One region of the Vibrio tritonius genome, then DNA from elsewhere that is predicted to be linked to it. Evidence: predicted binding sites of a transcription regulator. Region 1 holds the regulator's gene; each other region holds the start of a gene.
The links. Region 1 encodes PurR, which represses purine synthesis genes. Its sites were predicted from a motif close to TNANGNAAACGTTTNCNTNA; they were not measured.

Region 1 (3,976 bases):
TAGCTCAAACGGTCTTGCAATATAATCATCAGCTCCCATTTCCAAGCCAATAATTCTATCTATACTGTCTTCTCTACCATTAATGAGAATAATACCGACATCTGAATGACTGCGTAATTCACGAGTTAACATAAGGCTGTCATCAAATTGAAGATTGGTTTCCATCAGCACCAAATCAATAGCCTGCTGACGTAAAACCTCCCGCATTTCTGCGCCTGTATCCGCGACAGAAATCTGGTAGCCCTCTCGTTTAAAATAATCGACCAAAGTCACTCGGGTGTCTCTGTCGCTTTCTACGACTAATAAGTGATAACTCATAGACGTCACTTTATTCCGCTAAATTAAATCCCTATTCATTCTATTCATAGATGGTCACAATTCTAGAGTACATACTTAAAACCTGATGCTTTATTGATTCAAAACAAGCTTCGATAACATTTTGCTTTATTTGAACAATCGAAATAAAAGACTTTATTTCCATTTCTCAAAATTGTAAAAATTTGACTTCTTTTTTGTCACATTGTTACTCATTTATTTTCTGAATAAGGAAATAATATTCATTTCTATTCGTTAAGTTCATTTAATAAATTTAATGATTTTTATTAAACGTAATTGTGACCAAAACCGAGGTATAGATAACTGAGAGCCAGTTTATCTATTGGCCTTTATACTTTTATACCCAAATGACCTCAAGATGCAGACTTCAGAGCTTCATCAACGAGCACAGGTCAAGCTCAATGACGGCAGGAATGGTCATTCCCTTTCAACGTCATTGGGCGCAGAGATGGGCTTGTTGATGAGCTCCCAAAGGGCGAGTTGTATTCGCTTCTATGCTACGTTACCGATTTTCTACGTAGAATAACTAGGTATTCAAATCGGTGCCTTGCCTATGAGCGAATACATTCTCGCTGAAACAGCATCTTGAGGTTACTTGGGTATATCCTCAAGATGCTAAAACTAAAGCCGCGCCTTCACATTCACGTGGTCAATTAGAGCAAATTATGCGTGCATCCTCAGTCATCTAACGAGAAACTCTGCCCTTCTTACGTAACACAATGAGAAAACGCTTGATATCAAACTAAGATGAATTTTTCATTGCGGGCAGTTCGATAGCAGTCTAAAATCGATAGCGCAAACGATAATCTATAGAAATTTTACTTAAACCGCTGTTATGAAGCGGTTTTTGTGTTTTTACTACTTTTAAGCTTCACTAACATATCGAATCAACACCTGTTGAAGTGGTCAATACTGTAAATCTTTGTCCTTGTCAGCAGATATCGATGGGAACAACCAATGGCGACTATAAAAGATGTTGCACGCATTGCTGGCGTGTCAACCACCACTGTATCACACGTAATTAACAAAACCCGTTTCGTAGCCGAAGCAACACAAGAGAAAGTGTTGGCAGCGGTAAAAGAGCTCAACTATGCCCCTAGCGCGGTCGCTCGTAGTTTGAAATGCAACACGACTCGCACGATTGGTATGTTGGTGACTCAATCAACTAACCAGTTTTTCTCTGAAGTCATTGATGGTGTGGAAAGCTACTGCTATCGCCAAGGTTATACACTGATCTTGTGTAATACTGGCGGTATTTATGAAAAACAACGCGACTATGTTCGCATGCTGGCAGAAAAGCGCGTTGATGGCATTTTGGTGATGTGTTCAGACATGACTCCAGAACTAATGGAAATGCTCGAAGGTCACTCAGACATTCCAAAAGTCATTATGGACTGGGGTCTTGAGGATTCTCAAGCCGACACCATTATGGATAACTCAGAAGAAGGTGGCTACATTGCCACTAAACACCTCATCGATAATGGTCACAAAGACATCGCGTGTTTAAGCGGTCATTTTTCTAAAATGGCGTGTAGAGAACGCATTGTTGGTTTTCGTCGGGCAATGGCAGAAGCCAACCTGCCCGTCAATGAAGATTGGATTTTGGAAGGCAACTTCGAATGTGATACAGCCGTGCTCGCTGCAGATAAAATTCTTGCGATGGATCACAAACCAACCGCGGTATTCTGTTTTAACGACACCATGGCACTGGGTTTAATGAGTCGATTACAACAAAAAGGCGTGAAAGTGCCTGATGATATTTCTGTCGTAGGTTACGATAATATCGAGCTTTCTGAGTATTTCTCTCCACCACTGACGACCATTCACCAACCAAAACGTCGTGTGGGTAAAAATGCCTTTGAGATCCTACTAGAAAGGATCAAAAACAAAGCACATGATCGTCGCATTTTTGAGATGCACCCTGAACTTGTCGCACGAAATACCGTAAAAAAACTTTAATATCATAGTGTTACATTATATTTTCACTTTTGAGACACAATCTTATTGATGAAAATGTCGGTTATTAAAAATACAGTGATTTTTTGGACCGACATCACATTAGGCGAATTTTTTTGTGATTTATATTCAAGTTTAAGATTACTCTAGTGAACGAAATGTCACGTACAGGGCAAACCATCTGAAAAGGTGGGACGCAAAGCCTCCGGCCTAAACCCTTAGATGGTATTTTCTGGCTCTGGGTAGGTAGCGGGGTTACCGATGGCAAAAATGCATATAAGACGTTAACTTCTTACTGACACAATCTTTGCATTCTTTTGCTACATTCTCGGACCTGATTTTGGTGGCGTATTGTTAATACACCGAGACTAAAGGCATGGATAAACCAATATTAAAAGACTCAATGCGTCTGTTTGAAAACTTAGGACGCGTAAAATCTCGTTCAATGTTCGGCGGATTTGGAATTTTTGTTGACGACACAATGTTTGCATTGGTTGTTAATGACAAACTTCACATCCGAGCAGATGATAATTGTTCAGAAAAATACAAGCAGCAAGGCTTAGAACCTTACGTTTACAAAAAACGTGGTTTCCCAGTGGTTACTAAATACTTTGCTCTTCCAGACAACTTCTGGGAAGCCCCAGAAAAAATCCTGAAAGAAGCAAAAGAAGCTTTGGTTATTGCTAAGCAAGAGCGTAAAACTCAAGCTCAAGCAAAACCTAACCGATTGAAAGACTTACCTAATTTACGTCTAGCAACAGAACGTATGTTGCGTAAAGCAGGTATCGAATCGGTTGAAGAGCTTCATGAGAAAGGCTCTGTAGAAGCGTATAAAGCGATACAGCAGACTCACTCTAATGATGTAAGCATTGAACTTCTTTGGGCTCTAGAAGGCGCAATTGAAGGGAAGCATTGGTCAGTGATTCCTCAGAATCGCCGCGATGAGTTAATGCAACGCTTGTAGAAGATTAGCTAGTAAGAGTAACGAAAGCACTCACTTTAGTGGGTGCTTTTTTTTGCCTGTCATAAAAGTAGGCATTTTTTCGTCCATCAGTAGGACAACATTAGTCCGCATTCCATTTCAGCATTTTCTTAATGACAAATCACGTTACTATAGTGGTGCCCCCAAAATCCGAGACATAGTAATAACTGTACTGCGAGCCCAACTTCACATCCATATGCGTTGTTTGGTTTGGTGAACACTGACTATTTCATCATTAATTTTTCATTCATCATTAAAATGGAGTGACAATAGAAAAGCAGTGATTTAGTCATACCCAAGTCATCTCAAGATGCTGTTTTAGCGAATTGGTGATGGGTATATTTGTCGTTTAGTTTTGAATCTCACATATGTGTGATGTGCCAGCCTGAATTAGGTCATCACGCATGTGCTTAGGCGATGTAAGATAAGTCTAGGCCGATGAGAGGATATGTGATTACATCCATGAGACAACACCGCCGTACTCTGTTGTCTCATATACCCAAGTAACCTCAAGATGCTGTTTCAGCGAGAATGTATTCGCTCATAGGCAAGGCACCGATTTGAATACCTAGTTATTCTACGTAGAAAATCGGTAACGCAGCATAGGAGCGAATACAACTCGCCCGTTGGGAGCTCATCAACAAGCCCATTTCTGCGCCCAATGACGTTGAAAGGGAATGATCATTCCTGCCGTCATTGAGC
Region 2 (3,976 bases), 730 kb from region 1:
GCTACATTTAATCAGACTGTTACGTAGCTAATTGGTTCCCAAGTGAGAATGTAACGAAAAGTGTCAAAGCTTGATACAAAATGGCTACCTTTACAAAATGGAATCAGGTAGTCTGAGCCCTCCAAAGACGTGCGAGAGAAACACAATGAATGACCCTGAATTTTGGCACAACAAATGGGCCAGCAATAAAATTGGCTTCCACCTCCATGATGTTAATCCGCTATTAACTCAGTTCTGGTCGGTTCTAGAACCTCAACGTGAAGAGAGTGTACTGGTACCTTTGTGCGGTAAAAGTGAGGACTTAGTATGGCTCGCAGAGCGCCATAATGAGGTCGTTGGAGTAGAGCTTAGCCAAATAGCGGTGCGCGCTTTTTTCGCGGAACACTTTTATACACCGTTAGTGACTCAATTAGGGAATCATCATGAGCTCTATCAGTTTGATGAGCTTTCACTGTATACCGGAGACTTTTTTACTGCTCCAGTCGACAAAGTGGATTTAATTTATGATCGCGCCGCATTAGTTGCTTTACCGCCAGAGATGCGTGTTGCTTATGCCGAACGTATTAAGCTATTACTCAAGCCTGGCGGCCGGATGTTGCTTGTATCTTTAGATTACCCACAAGAGGAGTTGGCTGGGCCACCATTTAGTGTCGCTGAGCAGGAAATCTGTGAACTATTTGATGGTTTAAAAGTGACTTTACTTGATTGCAATGAGGAATCAGCAAAAGGACCACAAAGAGCCAAAAAAGGCCTTTCAAGATTTGCTGAAACAGTTTGGTTGATCGAGAGTTAGTTCGTAAAAAAAAAGCACGTGATTCACGTGCTTTTTACTTTTATGAAAACATATGTATCGAGTTTTAGTATTCGATTTTTACCGCTTTTGCGCAATCAATGGCTTTATCAACCGCTTGTTGGGTATCTTTACCGCGAGCAAGCGCTACGCCTAGGCGACGGCGGCCGTTGATTTCTGGTTTAGCAAACAAACGAATTTGCGTTTGTGGGAGCGATAGAGCGTCTTCTAAACCACAAAACGCAAGATTCTGTGAAGTGCCTTGACCGAGAATTGCTGCGGATGCACAAGCGCCGTATTGCGTGATCTTGCCTATTGGCATGCCTGTAAAGGCACGAACATGCAGCGCAAATTCCGACATGTCTTGAGAAACAAGAGTAACTAAGCCAGTGTCGTGCGGGCGAGGAGATACTTCGTTGAAAATAACTTTGTCGCCTTTAACAAACAGCTCTACACCAAAGATTCCGTAACCACCTAGGGCATTAACTACTTGCTCTGCAACATATTCTGCGGCTTTTAAGGCGTTTTCAGACATCACTTGCGGCTGCCAAGATTCACGATAATCACCATCTTCTTGGCGGTGGCCGATAGGAGCGCAGAAATGCACGCCATCAACTGCACGAACTGTTAGTAGGGTAATTTCGTAATCAAAATCAATAAAGCCTTCAACGATCACTCGGCCTGCACCGGTACGGCCACCTTCTTGCGCGTATTGCCAAGCTTTATCAACATCTGCTTCGGTTTTGATAACGCTTTGGCCTTTACCCGATGAACTCATGACAGGTTTACACACACAAGGGATGCCGACTTCTGCAACAGCGGCTGCAAAGTCTTCGTAGCTATCAGCGAAACGGTAAGGTGATGTTGGTAGAGACAGTTCTTCTGCTGCTAGGCGACGAATGCCTTCACGGTTCATGGTCAAACGGGTTGCATTCGCTGTAGGCACCACGTTAAGACCTTGCTGTTCCAATTCAACCAATTTAGCGGTTGCGATAGCTTCAACTTCAGGGACCACAAAATGTGGTTTTTCTGCTTCAATGACTTTTTGTAGCTCTTCGCCATCAAGCATATTGAACACATAGCTGCGATGTGCCACTTGCATCGCGGGCGCATCAGCGTATCGGTCACAGGCAATCACTTCTAGGCCTAGGCGTTGACATTCAATCGCCACTTCTTTGCCTAGCTCACCAGAACCAAGAAGTAAAACACGAGTAGCATTTGCTCGGGTAGCAGTCCCCAACATACGGAAATCCTTATTACGTTTGTATCACTTTGTGAAGTTGCGGCAATGATACGCAAAAAAAACAGAAAAGCAAACGTTTGCGTGCCGCTACTATGGAAATAATGCCGATGACTTTACGCTGGATAAATGACGCCTTTATGTCATTGAACCATAACGTATCGCACAACTATTATGCGGTGAAGTGATAAGAAAAAAAGAGAACTTAACGATAAATCAAGCGAATAGTCGATAAGAGGTTTTGAACAGCGACAATAGTGTCTCAAACACACTGTTGCCGCTAATTGTATCCAAATAACCTCAAGATGCAGAATTCAACATCTTGAGGTTATTTGGGGATGTTATGACGAAAGCGCTGCGTAATCTAACTCGATATCAGGGTTAATGGCATCGAGAGTGGATTGTGTGCAGGCCAAATGACTGATTGATGCAGTGGCCATTTCGGCAAGCGCTGCTTGGGTAATCGACGAAAATTCATCGCCTCCCATGCGTAGCTGTACTAGGGCGACTTGCAGTGGCGGTAGGCTAGGGTTAAACGCCGCGTTTTCTGCATATGCACCGCTGTAGCGATGGCCTGTGCTGGTCGCTAGGCTAACACCACTGAAATTTTGGGTGTAAGGCGCGTGGCTGCGATTGAGGGCTTGTACACCCAACTGAACTAACTCGTTGTCGCTGTCACTACTGTAACTATGGTCGATCGTTCCCATTAGTAGAGTTGTGATATCAAGATCACTTGGGCCAAATGACTCTGGCAAATAGTGTTGCAAAGATTGGCCAACACGAGCAGGCAATTGGATTTTCATGGTCTTCGCGGTGGTCAGCTCATTCATAAATTGACGACAATGACCACAAGGGGTGTGGTTAACTGTTACATCGATAATGCCCACTTCACCTTTCATCCATGCATGGCTAATACCTGCTTGCTCTGCATGAATCGTTTGACCGAGTTGAGCGCCATAGAATTCCATGTTCGCACCAAAGTAGAGGCGACCACTTAAACCACGAACCAAAGCCCCTACATAAAAATTAGAAATAGGAACATAGGCGTAAGCCGCGGCTAATGGCAGTAAACAGACTCGCAAATCAGCGTCTTGATAACCCGTTATGTCAATAAGTTGGCTGAATTGTTCTGCAGAGATAGTTGCGTCAAAGTCTTGAGCTAACACGATAGGCGTCAGATACTCAGCGATCTGCGTTGGTAAGCTGTTCAGTGCCTCTTGAATACGGCCTTTCATAAGCTGTCCTTGTTTGTTTATGGAATAGTAGTGTAAGAGACGCTCAAAATAACGATGTGATCAATATCACATTTAAAATGAAACGATTTAATTATGTTACATAAGGAGAGTGAGATCACACTTGTTATCGATTACATCAATGCAACTGATAAAATAAAGCGGATTAGCTTTTCAGCAACCCGCTTCTTTACTTGGGTGCAAATTGCGCCTGTATACCGACTAAACCTCTACTATTGATCTTAAACAGTATTTCTCTTCATCCGTGAACCCCAAGTTATCCTGCGATAATGTGGTGAAGCCATACTACTGCCGTAAATACAATAGGCGCCAAGATCGATGTAATAATCCCACATAAAACTAATGCCAGTGAGCTAAATGCACCTTCTTGGGCATCACGTTCGGCACAGGTTGCGGTGCCTAGGGCGTGCGATACCGACCCCATTGTCAGGCCACGTGCGATAGGGTGAGTAATATTGAGCAATTTGAAAATCGGGTAACCTAAAATTGCGCCAAATAAGCCAACTAATACGACGACAATCGCGGCGATAGAGGGTTCTCCCCCTAAGTTTCGCGCCACTTCCATCGCAATAGGCGTGGTGACCGATTTTGCCATAAGTGATGCGATAAGGGTTAAATTGGTGCCCATGACCACCGCAATGATGCTTGCAGTCACCATGGACATTAAGCTGCCGATACTACAAGCCAGCATAA
Region 3 (3,976 bases), 1.2 Mb from region 1:
ACGATAAGCTCGTAAGATGTTCAAAAATAGAAAACAATTTCTTACGAGCTCACCTAAGTTTTATGGGTTTTCCCGATAAAGATCAAGTGATAATTTCGTTACAGTCGGCGTCTTTATTTGGCTTTCTTGCTATTTGTCACATCTTCAGTCGGTTTTGACTTAACTGGAAGATTATTATCACTTAGTACTTGGTCGTCGGCCGACAATGGGGTTGCAACATTGATAACGGTCAAGTCATCTGTACTGTCATCGCCGGTTATTATCTGGCGTCGTTCCATATGACCAATAATGCTTTGATAATAGCGACGGATGTTCTCTACATACATGAGCGCTTCATCTCCGCGTGCGTAACCGTATTGTGTTTGGCGGAAATATTTTTTCTGACGCAATTGTGGTAGTCGATCTTTAACATCACCCCATGAGTTTGGATCGCCACCTTGCAGCTTGGTAAGGCGTCTTGCATCCATCATATGACCATAACCGACGTTGTAGGAGGCGAGGGCAAACCAAATTTTTTCATGTTCTGGTATCGAATCAGGAATACGACTAACCATACGTTGTAAATACGCAACCCCACCTCGAACCGATTGTTCAGGGTTAAGTCGATTCACCACTCCGACACTGCGTGCTGTGGGCAGTGTAAGCATCATCATTCCACGTACCCCAGTTGGCGATTTGGCTCTAGGGTTCCAGTGGGATTCTTGATAGGCAACAGCCGCAATTAAACGCCAGTCAAATTCGCCAGAGTATTTTTGAAATAGGGGTACCCATTTCATTAGACGCGTATCTAGTGCACGAATCAGTGCGCGAGTATCCACGTAATCGAACGTACCGATATGGCCAATGTATTTCTCTTCTAATGAGGCTAAATAACCTGACTGTTTTAAGTCGCCAAAGAATTCGATCATTAAGGCATAAAGACTTTCATCGTCTGAGCGACGCATAAACCAAGAGATAGGTTGGTCTTCTGTCATCTCAACCGCAACGGCTAAATCAGGATAAATACGTTGCGCAAGGGATACTTGTACCGAGTCGGCCATGGTAAACATGAGCTCACCTTCGGAGACTTGTTTTAACAGATCGTTAATGTCCGAATCTTGGTCGATGTGGAACCGAAAATCAGGGTAAGTCTGTTTTAGGTCGTGTAGCGTTGTCTCAAAATGAGAATCTTCCACCACACTTAAAATGGGTTTGTACTCAGTCTCTTTAAAGAGCTGTTCTTGTTTGGCTATTAATTGTTCTATATTGCGCGGATGCCATTGCCCCTGTTTATAAACTAATTGTTGCGATACGTAATAGTACGCAGGACCTGCTCGAAAATCGTTAACACGTTGCTCTGATTGGCTTAGACCTGCGGCAATAATGTCGATCTCGCCATTTTTTAGCGCAGGAAATAAGCTCGATAGGCGGTAAGCAGGTTTTATCTCAAGTTTTACCCCAAGTTCTCGTGCGAACTCACGAGTTAGTTCGTAGTCTAACCCTGCAGGACCATCGGGACCAATATAGTACGAAAGCTGGTTATTTAAGGTGCCAACACGCAATACCCCGCGTTCACGAATTTGCTCTAATTCGCTTTTGGGATCGGAGTCAATTTGGCAGCCAGATAGTAGAATAGCTACAAAAAGGAACAATAGACTACGACTTAAAGTATCGGAAGAAAGCTTTGTCATTAATACAATTTCTCTTACAGCGGTGGTGGCCCTATCATTGATAAAGGCGGTGCTTCTGGCAAAGTTTTGACAAACCAATACGCCATCTGTTTTGGGTAATTATACCTATTAACCATCGTTTTGGGCACTTTCTGTTGCATGAGATGTGTCCATTTTCGCACTTAGGGATTTGTTTTTTAAGTAAGCTAGGGTGTAACGCCCGCGCTAACAAGGATTGTGTAAAAGCAACAAAAGAAAAAAATCTGTGGAGCGTGTATTTATTTGTCATCAAACGCGGTTAATTTCAAAATTCATAAAAAAAATGACGCAAACGGTTGCTTTTGGTGTTACGTCACAAAAAAAAATCCTCTATAATGCGCACGCAATCCAGAGTTGAAATTGGTATAAGTTTAATTATTGAGCAGTAACCAACTGTAATTATTAAGTTTATTCCAATATCTATCTCACACACTAGTTAATAGAGACCTAAGCACATGAGAATTTTGCGTGGTTCCCCAGCTCTTTCTGAGTTTCGTGTCAGCAAACTGATTGAAACTTGTCGTGAACAAAATCTGCCTGTGACCAACATCTATGCCGAGTTTATGCATTTTGCGAACCTTAGCGCAGATCTGGACAGTCAAGAACTCGAAAAACTAGCGAAGTTATTGACTTACGGCCCAACAATTCAAGAGCATGAACCACAAGGTTTACTGCTTCTTGTAACGCCACGCCCTGGTACAATCTCTCCTTGGTCTTCTAAATCTACTGATATTGCTCATAACTGTGGTCTAGCTTCTGTACAGCGTCTAGAACGTGGTACGGCTTACTACATTGAATCAGAGCAACCGCTGACTGATGAACAAGTTCAAGCTGTGAAAGCACTGATCCACGATCGTATGATGGAAGTGGTATTTACTGAACTTGAAGCGGCTGAAGCATTATTTAGCCACGCAGAACCAGCACCATTGACTCCGGTTGATATCTTAAACGGCGGTCGTGTTGCGCTTGAAGAAGCAAACGTTTCCCTCGGTCTGGCTCTTGCTGAAGACGAAATTGACTATTTAGTAGAGAACTTCACTAAACTGGGTCGTAACCCGAACGACATCGAACTGATGATGTTTGCTCAAGCAAACTCAGAGCACTGTCGTCACAAGATCTTCAACGCAGATTGGACTATCGACGGCGTGAAGCAAGAGAAGTCACTGTTCAAAATGATCAAGAACACCATGGAAACTCACCCAGACTACGTGCTATCTGCATACAAAGATAACGCGGCAGTGATGGAAGGTTCTAAAGTGGGTCGTTTCTTCCCGAACCCAGACAGCAACGAATATGGTTACCACCATGAAGATGCGCACATCTTGATGAAAGTGGAAACGCACAACCACCCAACAGCTATCTCTCCATGGCCGGGCGCATCGACTGGTTCAGGCGGCGAAATCCGTGATGAAGGCGCAACGGGTATCGGTGGTAAACCAAAAGCAGGCTTGGTTGGTTTCTCTGTATCGAACTTACGTATTCCAGAATTTGTTCAACCTTGGGAAAGCGATTTCGGTAAACCTGGTCGCATCGTTAATGCGCTAGATATCATGCTAGAAGGCCCTCTTGGCGGCGCGGCATTTAACAACGAATTTGGTCGTCCAAACCTATTGGGTTACTTCCGTACTTACGAAGAAAAAGTAACTTCTCACGCTGGTGAAGAAATTCGTGGTTACCACAAGCCAATCATGATTGCTGGTGGTATGGGTAACATCCGTGATGAACACGTACAGAAAAAAGAGATTCCTGTTGGTGCAAGCCTAATCGTACTTGGCGGCCCTGCAATGAACATCGGTCTTGGCGGTGGCGCTGCGTCTTCAATGGCGTCTGGTCAATCTGCTGAAGATTTGGATTTTGCTTCTGTTCAACGTGAAAACCCAGAAATGGAACGTCGTTGTCAGGAAGTGATCGACCGTTGTTGGCAGCTAGGTGAAGCGAACCCAATCGCGTTTATCCACGATGTGGGCGCGGGCGGTATCTCTAACGCATTACCAGAGCTTGTCGATGATGGCGGCCGTGGTGGTAAATTCCAACTACGTGACGTGCCAAACGATGAACCAGGCATGAGCCCACTAGAAATCTGGTGTAACGAATCTCAAGAACGTTATGTGTTGGCCGTTGCGCCAGAGAACATGGAACGTTTCGACGCGATCTGTAAACGTGAACGTGCACCATACGCAGTGGTTGGTACGGCAACAGAAGAGCGTCATCTAACTCTAGAAGACTCACACTTCGACAATACGCCAATCGACATGCCAATGGACATTCTACTTGGCAAGCCGCCAAAA
Region 4 (3,976 bases), 1.3 Mb from region 1:
AAAGAACTCGGTGTACCTTGCCCTGAATGTGGCAATGAATTGGTGTTACGCCAAGGGCGGTTCGGTATGTTTATTGGGTGTAGTTCATACCCTCAGTGTCACCATATTGAATCTTTAGATGGGCCAGAAGAAGAGGCTCCTGCGAGTACCGTGTTGTGCCCTGAATGTGGAAAGGGGCATCTTATCGAACGCAAAAACCGGTTTGGCAAAATGTTTTATGCCTGTGATGCTTACCCTAAGTGTAAGTTTGCGGTTAATCAGCCTCCGATCGAAGGTGTGTGTGAAGAGTGCGGTTTTTCGTTATTGGTTGAGAAGAAAGTGGCTGGCAAAGTGCGTTTACAATGTGCAAGCCGTAAATGTGGTCATCTACAAACGGAAGTGGAAACCGAAGAGTAATCGGCTATCGCGCGTCAGTTGCGATAGTGGAGTAGTTATCTTTGAGTGAAGAATAAAAAAACGGCGCCTAGTAGCGCCGTTTTTTATTGGTAGTCGGTGATTAGTCATTCATTAAGAACGAATCTTTTGCGCGACTTCGTGTACTGCTGGAAATGCATTTTCATCTAAATGGTCTGCTATTTCACACAGTTTACGTTGTAGTTCACCGCTGTAATCTGCAGTCACGTTAATGTGACCCATTTTACGACCAGGGCGTTTGTCTTTGCCGTACCAATGAATGTGGCAACCTTCCATAGCAAGTAGCGCATTTGGTAGAGTGTCTTCACCAAGGATATTGATCATGGCTGTCTCACGAACCAGTTTGGTGCTACCCAGTGGCAAACCGCATACGGCACGAACATGGTTTTCAAACTGACAAACCTCTGCACCTTGTTGAGTCCAGTGACCTGAGTTATGTACGCGAGGGGCGATTTCGTTGACGAGTAGCTCACCGTTGACATCAAAGAACTCAATCGCTAATACACCAATATAATCTAGGCTATTGGCTACTGCCGTAAACATTTGTTTTGCTTGTTCTTGCAGCTCTGGTGCATCAATGGCAGTTGATAGGCTCAAAACACCATTGACATGGATGTTTTCTGCAAGAGGATAAACGGCCACTTCGCCAGAAGCGCTGCGAGCACCTACGAGTGAAACTTCACGATCAAATGGTACAAATTGTTCTGCAACAATGGCTTGGAGAGTGGAGCTATTTAGGCACTCTTGCATCTCTTGCCAAATGGTATCCACTTGAGCAGCGTCTTTTAGTCGCCATTGTCCTTTACCATCGTAGCCGCCAAGAGCGCTTTTCAGTACCATTGGTATGCCAACGTGCTGAATCGCAGCATCAAAATCGGCACGATTGTTAATGACGTAATAGGTCGCATTTTTAACGCCAGAGTTATCTAGTAGCGTTTTTTCAAGACGGCGATCGCCACCAGCTTTGATCGCATCGGTACTTGGTCGAAATTTTCCACTTTTGTCGCAAATTGCGAGAATGTCATGTGGAATGTGCTCAAATTCAGCGGTAATTACGTCAGCAGCTGCAATCGCTTGATCAAGCGTTTGTTCAATTACGGCTTGCGTGAGCGGATGAACAACTCGATCGGTTGTCACGTCATACGCAGACATAGTGATATTCAATGGTGCTCCTGCAAGAGACATCATTCGTGCTAATTGACCTGAACCTAGTACCAATACGTGCATTGCTTATTCCTCTTCAGGATTTGGGTTAGCTAAGACGGTTTCTGTCTGTTCTGCGCGAAACGCCTCTACTTTAGCCATGACTTCTTCATCGTGAGTGCCAATGATTTGTGCCGCCAAAATACCAGCATTTGCTGCACCCGCTTCACCAATTGCCAATGTACCCACTGCAATCCCTTTTGGCATCTGAACAATAGAGAGCAGAGAGTCCATACCTTTTAGAGCACGAGACTGTACTGGGACGCCAAGTACTGGGAGGCTAGTGAATGCTGCTGTCATACCTGGTAGGTGTGCAGCACCGCCGGCACCGGCGATGATGACTTTCAAACCGCGTTCTTTTGCGCTGGTGGCATAGTCTGCAAGAAGTTGAGGAGTTCGGTGCGCTGAAACCACTTTGGTTTCGTAAGCGATACCAAACTTATCTAACATGTCAGCGGCTAATTTCATTGTCGGCCAGTCTGATTTAGACCCCATGATAATTCCAACTTTCATCTCCAACTCCTTCAAGCATTAAATTATTTAGTGAGCATTCGGGCGCATTATACGGGGTTTTTAATTGCAAGCAAACGTTTGCGCCAGTGGTTGTGTTTCACTGGTATTTTTCGCAATGGCAATTTGGTTTAGGTGATCAAACGGATAATTTGTACACTAGGGGAAATTACAGAATATTGATCAGCGTAGGACGTTGTGGTGAATAACTTTGAATTAGCGGTACAAGCACTTCAAAAAGGAGATGTGCTGGCTTATCCAACGGAAGGTGTGTTTGGGGTTGGGTGTGATCCTGACAATGTTGCAGCAGTAGAAAAATTACTCGCACTAAAGCAGCGTCCCGTGGAGAAAGGGCTAATTTTAATCGCGGCTACTTATGAACAGTTGCTTCCTTATATAGATGAGAAACAATTGACTGCCGAACAATTAGCTCACGTTAAAGCAAGTTGGCCTGGGCCGGTTACGTGGATTATGCCAGCGAGTCCTCGAGTATCTCATTGGGTAAGTGGTCAGTTTGATACCATTGCTGTGCGTGTTACCGATCATCCGTTAGTCCAACAATTGTGTTTGGCCTATGGCAAACCGATTACTTCGACCAGTGCCAATCTTTCTGGTCAGCCACCTTGCATGACTACTGCTGAAGTGATGGAGCAGCTAGGTGACAAATTAGTAGCAGTATTGATTGGTGAGACGGGTGGGCGTAACAAGCCAAGCGAAATTCGTGACGCTAAAACATTACAAGTTATTAGACAGGGCTAAATCCGAACTCAACCGGATACAGAGTAAAAATAGAAAGTCGCCCTAACGAGGAGAAAGTCATGTCAGTCGTAGACAAAGCAGCCGTAAAACAATTTTTGATGTCATTACAAGATGATATCTGCCAACAACTGGCTAAGGCAGACGGCGTCGGAGAATTTATTGAAGATGCTTGGTATCGAGAGCCAGGTGAGCGTCTTGGTGGTGGCGGTCGTTCGCGGGTACTGCGTGATGGTGAAGTGATTGAACAAGGTGGCGTGAACTTCTCTCATGTGACTGGGAATGCGATGCCCGCCTCTGCAACGGCTCATCGCCCAGAATTAGCAGGGCGCCGTTTTGAAGCCATGGGAGTGTCATTGGTCATTCATCCCAAAAACCCATATGTACCGACGTCACATGCCAACGTGCGTTTCTTCATTGCTGAAAAAGAAGGTGAAGATCCCATTTGGTGGTTTGGTGGTGGTTTCGATCTCACCCCCTTTTATCCTTTTGCTGAAGATTGTCATTTTTGGCATGACCAAGCTAAAGCGTTATGCCAACCATTTGGTGATGATGTTTATGCCGAACATAAAGCATGGTGTGATCGTTATTTCTTCTTGCCGCACCGAGAAGAGACTCGCGGGATTGGCGGGTTGTTTTTTGATGACTTAAATCAATGGGACTTTGCTACTTGCTTTGATTACATTAAAGCGGTGGGTGAAGGCTATGCGAAAGCTTATGTGCCGATCGTTGAAAAACGTAAAGCAACTCCTTACGGGGAGCGAGAGCGCCAATTCCAGCTGTATCGCCGTGGTCGTTATGTTGAATTCAACTTAGTGTTTGACCGAGGTACGTTATTTGGTTTGCAAACTGGCGGTCGAACCGAGTCGATTTTAATGTCGATGCCTCCTTTAGCTCGCTGGGAATACGGCTATCAACCTGCACCGGAGAGTGCAGAAGCGAAATTGAGTGACTATCTCGTTCCTCGAGAGTGGTGACAGGTGTCGGCGCTAGTGATAGGGTCAGATAAGAAATCTGTTTAATTGTAGTAAGGCAAAGGATATGGCGATGCATCACGATCTTTATGCAGTGTTTGGTAATCCAATAGGACACA

Region 2: purT (formate-dependent phosphoribosylglycinamide formyltransferase) is a predicted target of PurR. The motif match lies at 2,099-2,118, and genes of this name have one in related genera.
Region 3: purL (phosphoribosylformylglycinamidine synthase) is a predicted target of PurR. The motif match lies at 1,973-1,992, and genes of this name have one in related genera.
Region 4: purE (5-(carboxyamino)imidazole ribonucleotide mutase) is a predicted target of PurR. The motif match lies at 2,197-2,216, and genes of this name have one in related genera.

The regions. Positions count from the first base shown of each region.
Region 1 is NZ_AP014635.1:1,355,244-1,359,219, reverse strand. It holds gene torR (two-component system response regulator TorR) at 1-318, opposite strand, end outside; gene JCM16456_RS23600 (hypothetical protein) at 695-862, shown strand; gene purR (HTH-type transcriptional repressor PurR) at 1,294-2,295, shown strand; cyclic di-GMP riboswitch class I at 2,454-2,555, shown strand; gene JCM16456_RS06125 (TfoX/Sxy family DNA transformation protein) at 2,669-3,256, shown strand; gene JCM16456_RS23595 (hypothetical protein) at 3,847-3,976, opposite strand, start outside.
Region 2 is NZ_AP014635.1:2,089,549-2,093,524, reverse strand. It holds gene JCM16456_RS09190 (thiopurine S-methyltransferase) at 146-793, shown strand; gene purT (formate-dependent phosphoribosylglycinamide formyltransferase) at 858-2,033, opposite strand; gene cdd (cytidine deaminase) at 2,372-3,265, opposite strand; gene JCM16456_RS09175 (CidB/LrgB family autolysis modulator) at 3,540-3,976, opposite strand, start outside.
Region 3 is NZ_AP014635.1:2,571,990-2,575,965, reverse strand. It holds partial or broken gene mltF (membrane-bound lytic murein transglycosylase MltF) at 218-1,670, opposite strand; gene purL (phosphoribosylformylglycinamidine synthase) at 2,144-3,976, shown strand, end outside.
Region 4 is NZ_AP014635.1:42,288-46,263, forward strand. It holds gene JCM16456_RS00195 (DNA topoisomerase family protein) at 1-396, shown strand, start outside; gene JCM16456_RS00200 (5-(carboxyamino)imidazole ribonucleotide synthase) at 508-1,641, opposite strand; gene purE (5-(carboxyamino)imidazole ribonucleotide mutase) at 1,645-2,130, opposite strand; gene JCM16456_RS00210 (L-threonylcarbamoyladenylate synthase) at 2,329-2,886, shown strand; gene hemF (oxygen-dependent coproporphyrinogen oxidase) at 2,946-3,860, shown strand; gene aroE (shikimate dehydrogenase) at 3,925-3,976, shown strand, end outside.